One region of the Desulfitobacterium dichloroeliminans LMG P-21439 genome, then DNA from elsewhere that is predicted to be linked to it. Evidence: riboswitches for the same ligand, from Rfam matches in the RefSeq annotation. Region 1 holds a riboswitch; the other holds the start of a gene.
The links. A riboswitch is a leader RNA that binds a small molecule or an ion and turns the genes downstream of it on or off. The one in region 1 is predicted to bind molybdenum cofactor.

Region 1 (4,420 bases):
TGAGTTCGACATCCGCTGCATTTCGCCGTAGCAACGTATTAGAAAAACTGTTCTTACCATAAACATGACGTGTATATATATTAATTTTTTCAAAGGAAGTCTGAGCCCGCCAGAATTCCTCGCGATCAAAGTTAGCATAAAGATAAATAGCCGATAGTATATAGTTATTATTTTTAACATAAAGTTGGAGGGATTCCATGAGAATTTCAGGAGTTAATTCATACCCTTGATTAAAGAGTCCAGTCCATATATTTTCATAATCAACAAAAGCAATAGCCTTCAAAACAAAATCACCCCCGTTTCCACTTTTGCTTACTATAGCGTACGCAGGATTAGGACAGGAGTGACAAGCACAAACATTTATTTAGATTGCATCAATTGCTTTTTTCTTATGCGTGATAATTCAATCTTATTAATGGGAAGGAGTTGCGCACTCGCTAGCCTCTCCTTTTAGAATTTGGATCCCATGAGGCAAAGCAGGTACAAGGGCTACCCAACACTCTTTAACTGCTTTAGGAGAACCTGGCATATTGATGATTAAAGTTTTTTTACGCAAGACTGCAACAGCCCGACTTAACATCGCTTTGGGAGTGATCTTATAGCTTTCATATCGCATTACTTCAGCAATCCCGGGAACCATGCGATCAGCGATAGAAAGGGTGGCTTCTGGAGTAACATCACGAGGTGAGAAACCTGTTCCCCCAGTAGTTAGAATAAGATCTAATCCATCCACATCCACCCACTTTTTCATGGTCTGTGCCAAAATCTCTTGATCATCTGGCACGATGGTATAAAGAACCGCTTCTCCGTCAATCTCTTTGACGAGATCTTTCAGTACAGCTCCAGAAAGATCCACTCTTTGTCCTTGCGAGCCTTTATCACTAGCAGTAATGATCCCTACTCTTAGCATTGCTCCATTACCTCAATAGCATCTCCGACGCTAATAGGTCCGCCTTCCAAAACGCGGATGAATATTCCTTCCTTAGGCATGACACAGTCTCCTGCTTGATAGTATATAGCACATCGAGTATGGCATTCTTTCCCGATCTGAGTCACTTCCCCTACACTAGTATCGCCAATCTTGACTTTTGTGCCAATGGGCAAGCTGACCAAGTCAATCCCCTCTGTGGTTAAGTTTTCAGCAAAATCCCCCGGCCCTACATCAAGTCCCATATCTTGCATTTTCTTAATGCTTTCCATAGCCAATAAGCTCACTTGACGGTGCCAATCTCCACCGTGAGCATCTCCTTCAATCCCAAAATTAACTTTGAGTACCCCTTCGCCCACATTCTTCTTCCGCATTCCTTTTTTCTCGCTAGTGCATACTGCAATAATTTTTGCCATTTTCATTTCCTCCAAATCTTTGTTCGATAATTTATATTAACCGTCAATCTCTTCCTTACGGACAAAATGCCCACTCTTGCCCCCGGTCTTCTCCATAAGACGAATCTCTCCGATGACCATCGTTTTGTCGATAGCCTTGCACATGTCATAGATGGTCAAAGCTGCTACACTAACGGCCGTAAGCGCTTCCATCTCGACCCCTGTTTTTCCGGTAACCTTGACAATTCCTTCGATTTCGATGGTCCCGGGGGGGACAATCTCAAAGTTTAGTTTTGCTCCAGTAATAGCTAAGGGGTGGCACATAGGAATAAGCTGAGAGGTTTGCTTAGCTGCCATAATTCCCGCAACCTGTGCGACCGCTAGGACATCGCCTTTGGCAATCTGACCTGAGCGAATCCTCTCTAAGGTTTCGGGTTGCATTTCTACCTTACCTCGAGCAGTAGCTACCCGCATGGTCTCCGACTTATCAGAGACATCGACCATCCTAGCTCTTCCTTCTTCATCAAAATGCGTTAACTCCATAATTATCCTCCAATCTGGGACATAATCCGCTGACCTTGCCAGGCTTCATCGTTCATGTGATGTTCAGCCGGCTTATGCCAAATAGCTTCTGCCAAAGCTTGTTTGACTTCTTCATCGCTCTTGTTGGATCTCAACAATGAGCGGAAATCTAATTCTTTCGCGCTATGCAGGCACAAACGCAACTTACCATCGGGAGTTAAACGGACCCGATTGCAGGTATTACAAAAATGCTTGCTTAGAGCGCTGATAAAGCCAATGCTGCCTTTAAAACCATCAGAAGTAATATATTCTGCAGGACCACCGCCTCGAATATCATGAGTCGGTTTTAGCCCCTCTAAACCAAGGCGCTCTTTCATCTCATCAATAGAAACAAATTCGTTACGCTTATCCGAGCTAACTCCAATAGGCATGAGCTCAATAAAACGCACATGGAGCGGATAATCCCGAGCCAATTCCATAAAACGTGGTAGCTCATGGGTATTTAAATCGCGAACTACCACCACATTAAGTTTTACGGGATGAAGACCAACCTCTAAGGAGCGATGAATGCCTTCTATAACTTTTTTGACATCCCCTCCACGAGTTATTTCTTTAAATTTTTCGGGATGAAAGGTATCTAGACTAATATTGACTCTGCTCACTCCGGCCTTTTTTAAATCCCCAGCCATCTCCGGAAGAAGCAGACCATTGGTCGTAATCATCAAATCCTCTACTCCAGGGATCTGCGATGCTTTCTGTAAAAACTCGAGAACTCCCGCCCGCACTAGAGGCTCTCCCCCTGTGATGCGAAACCGTTTGAATCCCAGCGAAGTGCTGATCTGCATGACGCGTAAAATCTCCTCAAAGGTCAATATGGAATCGTGGGGAATCCATTGGACTCCTTCTGCTGGCATGCAATATTGACAGCGTAGATTGCACCGGTCAGTAATGGAAATTCTCAAATATTCAATCTTTCGTTGATATTGATCTTGCATAGATTTTCCCATCCTTTGCCTCTTACTTACTTTCTACCCTAGAGTAATCAAAAAAAGCTCCACGGTCTGTAAAACCGCGGAGCTTTCCCGCATTCCCTACAGACTCCTTTCCAAATGGGAGGCATGGCCGTTTCCAGTCATACCCGGTGCTTTCACACTGTCTGGACAACCATCGTAAAACATTAGGCCGCCAGCTTCGGAGCATAAAACGTATTTAGTTAAGTAATAATACAACTCTTGTCAAGATAGTCTCTGCATCTTTACTACATTTTTTTATATATTCAGTATACACCATTTTGCCACTTATGAAAAGCCATTAGAACACCCTACTCCAGTGAATAATGCTCAGAATCGTATCATTTCATTGCAATTGCTGTTTTCGCAGTGCTAAACACTCTTGAGGTGTATTGACACTACTTAAATAACGTTGAATCTCTGGAAAATCTTTAAAATCCTCTTCAGTTAGATAGTGAACACTACATAAACGAAAAATATCCCTCAGGCTTAAGCGATGAGCAAGCAGCTGTTTCTCAAAGACGGTCAGACAACTTTTATGGTAATAAGCATGGAGAGGATAAAATCCTCCAGCGATCTCGGGGGCTAAGATATCCTTACCGTCAATTTCCTCGGCCATAAAACGAATAACATCTGAGTTCAATAAGGGCATATCACAGGCTGCAAAAAATGTGTAATCATAGTGAGCTACTCTCAGGCAAGCTTCTAACCCTCCCAAGGGGCCTTGATTAGGATAGTTATCTTTAATCACTTGCACATCATAGTTAGCGTATAACTCCGGATGATTACTGCTAATGACAACTTCCGAAAAAACCCTGTGAAATATAGCCAGACTTCTCTCAATCAGTGGCACACCATCCCATTCGATAAAGGCCTTATTACAGCCCATGCGAGAACTTTTCCCACCTGCTAAGATGATTCCAGTCATGGGCAGAAGGGTTTGACTGACAATAGCACCCATCTATCATTCTCCCTTGTATCTATCAATGAATTAAACTTCTTTCACTATTTTAGCACAGATAGGCCCATTTTATAAAGAGAGAGTGCCTAAGTATGCACGTTTTACATAGCTTGGCACTCTCTCTACTTATCCACTCCGTTGAACTTAGAAATCTGGCTTGTTTTGCAAGCATAGCCGTGTTATCCATTACGCAATAAGTCAACTAAGCTTCACTTATTGTGCAGGTTGCATAAGTGGTTCCACCCGCACACCACAGACTTTATACTCATAGGTCTTTGTTACTTTATCATACGCCCCATTAGTCAAGACATTCGTTGGTGACTCCTTGTAATGCAGGGTCATAAAGAGAACTCCTGGTGGGACTCGTTTGGTTACCCAGACCTTAGTCACTACCTCGCCGCGGCGGGAAACTACTTTAACTTTCTCACCGTCTTGGATACCCAATCGTTTAGCATCCTTAGGATTCAGTTCCGCCAATTCCTCTGGCGCGTGTTCATCCAGCGCTGCCGAGAAACGGGTGGAGATATTGTAATGTTGCAGTTTGCGGCCCGTGGTCAGCAGGAATGGATACTCTTCATCAGGCAGTTCATCCGGCAGCTGATGT
Region 2 (4,420 bases), 690 kb from region 1:
GCCTGAAGAGCAATCATGAAATTTATTTTGTATTTACTGTCCAAGAAGAGGTAGGGACCCGCGGTGCCCAAATAGCTGCTTTTGCCCTCGAACCCGATTTAGCTATTGCCTTGGATGTCACGGGGACTGGAGATACCCCCAAAGCGCACCCCATGGATGTGAAACTAGGTCATGGTGCTGCCATTAAAGTATTCGACCGCTCGATGATTACTCATCCAAAAATCAAATCTTGGATGGCTGATACTGCTGAGCAATATAATATCCCTTATCAGTGGGAGGTTCTCGAATACGGTGGTACCGATTCCGGAGCCATCCATTTGAGCAAGGGAGGGATTCCATCAGGCGTTATATCTATCCCTACCCGTTATATCCATAGCCCCTCTGAGACCGTAGATCAAGGAGATATCGAAGGGGCTGTCCAACTGCTGCTAGCTCTATTGGAAGGCCCTGCAGAGCTAGCTATGATGCAAGGGAGCGCTCGCGCTCCGTATTAAACACTATACCTGAAGAAAATGCCGACCTTAGCCAAGATTATTGGCAAAGGTCGGCATTTTCATGGTGTCAGAAGTATAACTCCTGAAGTGTGACTCAGAACACATCAAAATTAGTTTGGATTGGTAAAATGGAGAAGAATGCTTTAGTTTATTGCAAATGGGGGAAGTATAAATGACTGAAGATGGTTTTGTGCTAGAACACTGCCGTAAAAATTGTCCTAAATCCACTCAGGACTGGTCATTGCTCTACGAGCAGCTCAATCAGCTACTTAAGGATATGGATTTTTCTACACACTTAGCGACAAAGTTTTCCTCAATTCACTATCATCATCTACCGAAAATCAGCTTAGCTGGTTGTCCTAATGCTTGCTCGCAACCCCAGATTAAGGATATTGGTGTCATCGGCTATCTATTGCCGAAATTCACGGAGGGCCACTGTACCGGTTGTCAAGCCTGTATCCGTTCCTGTCAAGAAAAAGCCTTAACTTGGCAAGAGGGATTGGTGTTTAATGAAGAGCTATGTCTTGGTTGCGGAGACTGTATCCGCGCTTGTAAGACGGGCAAGATAATATCTGGAGAGTCCGGCTGGAAGCTTTATCTGGGAGGACGTCTTGGTAGGAAACCTCAGCTGGCACGAATTGCCCAAGAGAAGCTTCAAGGTCACAAGGTTTATCGAAAAATAGCTCTACTGCTTGAAGACTATCTAGAAAACAGCCTTCCGAACGAAAGGCTTACCCATTTTCTTGACCGCCGTCCTGATCTCTAAGGGATGTTTAAAGGGAATTTTGGCGTTCATGAATCCATTCCTGTAATTGCTCAAGGCTAATTACTGTAATGAGTTTCTTTTCTATTTTCAAGATTCCCAAGTCCTTAAGCTCACCTATAATACGACTTACGGATTCCCTTGCTAAACTGCACATTCCCGCTAAATCCGTGGCAGAGAGGGGGATAGTAATAAAAATACCTTCAGCCGTCTTTTGTCCATGGACATGCGCCAAAGCAAATATCTTGGCCCCTAAACGAGATCGGGCATCGCCAAGGGCAATATTCTTAATTTGACGATAGGCGCGGCGAAGATCCAAGGCCATATTTTGATAAAAAGGCCATAGGTTGGAGGGATTTTCCTTAAGATACTGGAGAAGTATCTTTCGATCCAGCACAAATACTTCCGATATTTCGGTAGTGATGGCTGCATAAGGATAGACTTTGCTATCAAATATTACCTCCGGAAAAAAAGCGGGGGCTTGAAGAATCCGGAAAATCTTCTCGGTAAATTCGCTCATGAGCAAGATTTGCACTCGGCCACTGAGCAAAAAATATGCAGAATTACTTTCTTCACCGGTGAAGAAAAGAAATTGTTTCGCTGCAAATTGGCGAATCCTACCATGGGAAGCACAGTATTCCCAGAACGACTCAGGCAATTTCTCCCAAAGGGGATCGCTTTGAAATATCTCGAATCCAGTTATTTCACCTGTCATAGGGAGTGGTTCACCTCATTTCAAAATAAATAGGATAACCTCTTTCGATTGTCCAATTAGTAAAAATTCGCTATGGTCTTTAATAAACCCTCTTATGAGCAATGATAATAATTGCAATAATAATATTGTCCTTAACCTTATTTCCCATTATGTAGTTTTGGTTTATAATATATAATAGCCCGAGCCTAATAGCCTAAGGGTTTTTCTATGGTGTTAGGCCGTTTCAGTTTTACTGAAACCGGGGTGTGTTTAGAAATGAACATGCCTTCAGTATACGAAAAGGAGGACATATCAATGCAAAAAATCAAAATACAAGATGCAATTGGGGCTGTGCTAATGCACGATATGACACAAATCATTCCCGGAAAGACCAAGGATGCTCGTTTCAGAAAGGGTCATGTGGTTAAGGAAGAGGATATCCCTGTACTTCTCAGTATGGGAAAAGAACATATCTATGTGTGGGACCAGAAGCCGGGTCTTATTCACGAAGATGAAGCAGCAGAGCGTCTGGCGAAAGCCGTAGCAGGTCCTGGTCTTGGATTTAGCGAGACAAAAGAGGGCAAGGTTAATCTAATTGCCGAACAAGATGGCTTGATTTATGCATCCGAGGAAGGCATCTACGCTTTAAACTCTATAGAACATATTATTCTTGCTACACTACACAATCATCGTCCGGTAAAGAAAGGCGATAAAATTGCCGGTACGCGAGTTGTGCCTTTAATGATTGAAGAAAAGGTTATTCTGGAAGCAGAAGAAATCACACGTCAATTTAAGGAACCCATCCTCCAAATCCGCCCCCTACAATCCAAAAAGATTGGGGTGGTCACTACCGGAAGTGAAGTTTACCACGGAAGAATTCAAGATAAATTCGGGCCTGTGCTCCAAGGTAAGGTTGTCGAATGGGGGTCCGAGCTCTTGGGGCAAACCTTTGCCGATGATAACGTGGAAATGATTCAAGAACGCATCCGTGAACACATTGCTCAGGGAGCAGAAATGGTCCTAGTGACGGGGGGAATGTCTGTCGATCCCGACGATTTGACTCCAACTGCTATCAAGGGACTGGGAGGGGAACTGGTGACTTATGGTACCCCTGTGCTTCCCGGGGCGATGCTTTTACTGGCCTATCTAGATGGTATTCCCATTATGGGATTGCCAGGTTGTGTGATGTATTCTCGTAAAACGGTCTTTGACCTTGTAGCGACGCGCATTCTTGCCGGAGAGCGTCTGACCCGATTGGAAATTGCGAAATATGGACATGGTGGATTATGCTTGGAATGTCCCCAATGTACCTATCCCCATTGTTCCTTCGGAAAATAGAACCATCATTACGCTACAGAAATCACCACCATCACCATTGATACGAATTAGATTTTCATGGCAAACTGCATATTGACGAGGGAATATACTCAGAATAATCATGGGTGCTCAAACTATAGTGTAGAAAGGGCGGATTTTGGTATGGGAAAACATAAAAAAGTCTCACGTCCCAAATCTCCTGTTACCGTGAGAGACCCGCATTATCAAGAATATGATATGCAGAAGGAGCGGAACATCTACGACTATAAAGGGTACAGGCATCCTTAACTCAAGGAGAGGGACCAGCGTAAGCTGGACCCTCTTTTATTATTATTCGATTCTTCATGTCATCTGTCACCCTTTAGACTGCACTTGAATAGTATTATTGTTGCAGGAACATTCCGTTAGAAAGGGGAGTCAATATGTCGAAAAAACCAGTGATTAGAAAAATGTTCCCCGGTGGTGTTACTTATCTTGGCTTTCATTCCTATTACAACTACTTAGCCTCTACGGATGCCACACGAATCTATATTATTAAAGGTGGACCCGGGGTGGGGAAATCCACTTTTATGAAAAAGATTGGGGAAGAAATGGTTAAGGCGGGCTATGATTTAGAATATCATTGCTGCTCCTCAGATAATAATTCAATCGATGGGATTGTTATACCAGAATTGGGAATCGCCTTGTTGGATGGGACTTCTCCCCATATAGTCGATCCGAAAACCCCGGGGGCTGTGGACGAAATCATTAACTTAGGAGAGTATTGGGACGATTCCCTGATTATCCCTCACAAAAAAGATATTATTGACTGCAACAAAGAAATAAGCCGTTGCTTTCAGAGCGCTTACTTTGCTTTAAAGGATGCCAAAAACGCCATGGATGAATGGGAGTTCTATATCCAACCTTACCAAAATTGGCAGGGAATCAATCAAATTTACTTAAGCCTTAATCGTGAGCTTTATCAAGCTTCCTCCTGCCAAGGATCCGGAAAAATTCGTCGTTTATTTACCTGGGCGCATACTCCCCAAGGAAGGACACAATATATTGACAGCCTCATTCAAGGTATGCAGACCCTTTATCTGCTGACAGGGCAAGCCGGGACAGGTAAATCCAGTTTCTTAACCCGAATGGCTGAAGATGCTAAAACGCTGA

Region 2: it holds a riboswitch for molybdenum cofactor, as region 1 does, so the genes downstream of both, DESDI_RS09125 (molybdopterin-binding protein) here and moaA (GTP 3',8-cyclase MoaA) in region 1, are expected to answer to the same signal.

The regions. Positions count from the first base shown of each region.
Region 1 is NC_019903.1:1,219,092-1,223,511, reverse strand. Features, by position in the region: gene DESDI_RS05755 (NYN domain-containing protein) at 1-283, opposite strand, end outside; gene DESDI_RS05750 (MogA/MoaB family molybdenum cofactor biosynthesis protein) at 413-910, opposite strand; gene DESDI_RS05745 (MOSC domain-containing protein) at 904-1,344, opposite strand; gene moaC (cyclic pyranopterin monophosphate synthase MoaC) at 1,381-1,866, opposite strand; gene moaA (GTP 3',8-cyclase MoaA) at 1,869-2,840, opposite strand; molybdenum cofactor riboswitch at 2,928-3,054, opposite strand; gene mobA (molybdenum cofactor guanylyltransferase) at 3,202-3,816, opposite strand; gene fdhF (formate dehydrogenase subunit alpha) at 4,030-4,420, opposite strand, start outside.
Region 2 is NC_019903.1:1,913,695-1,918,114, reverse strand. Features, by position in the region: gene DESDI_RS09140 (M42 family metallopeptidase) at 1-494, shown strand, start outside; gene DESDI_RS09135 (4Fe-4S dicluster domain-containing protein) at 667-1,260, shown strand; gene DESDI_RS09130 (Crp/Fnr family transcriptional regulator) at 1,268-1,972, opposite strand; molybdenum cofactor riboswitch at 2,139-2,273, shown strand; gene DESDI_RS09125 (molybdopterin-binding protein) at 2,267-3,289, shown strand; gene DESDI_RS09120 (PRK06851 family protein) at 3,691-4,420, shown strand, end outside.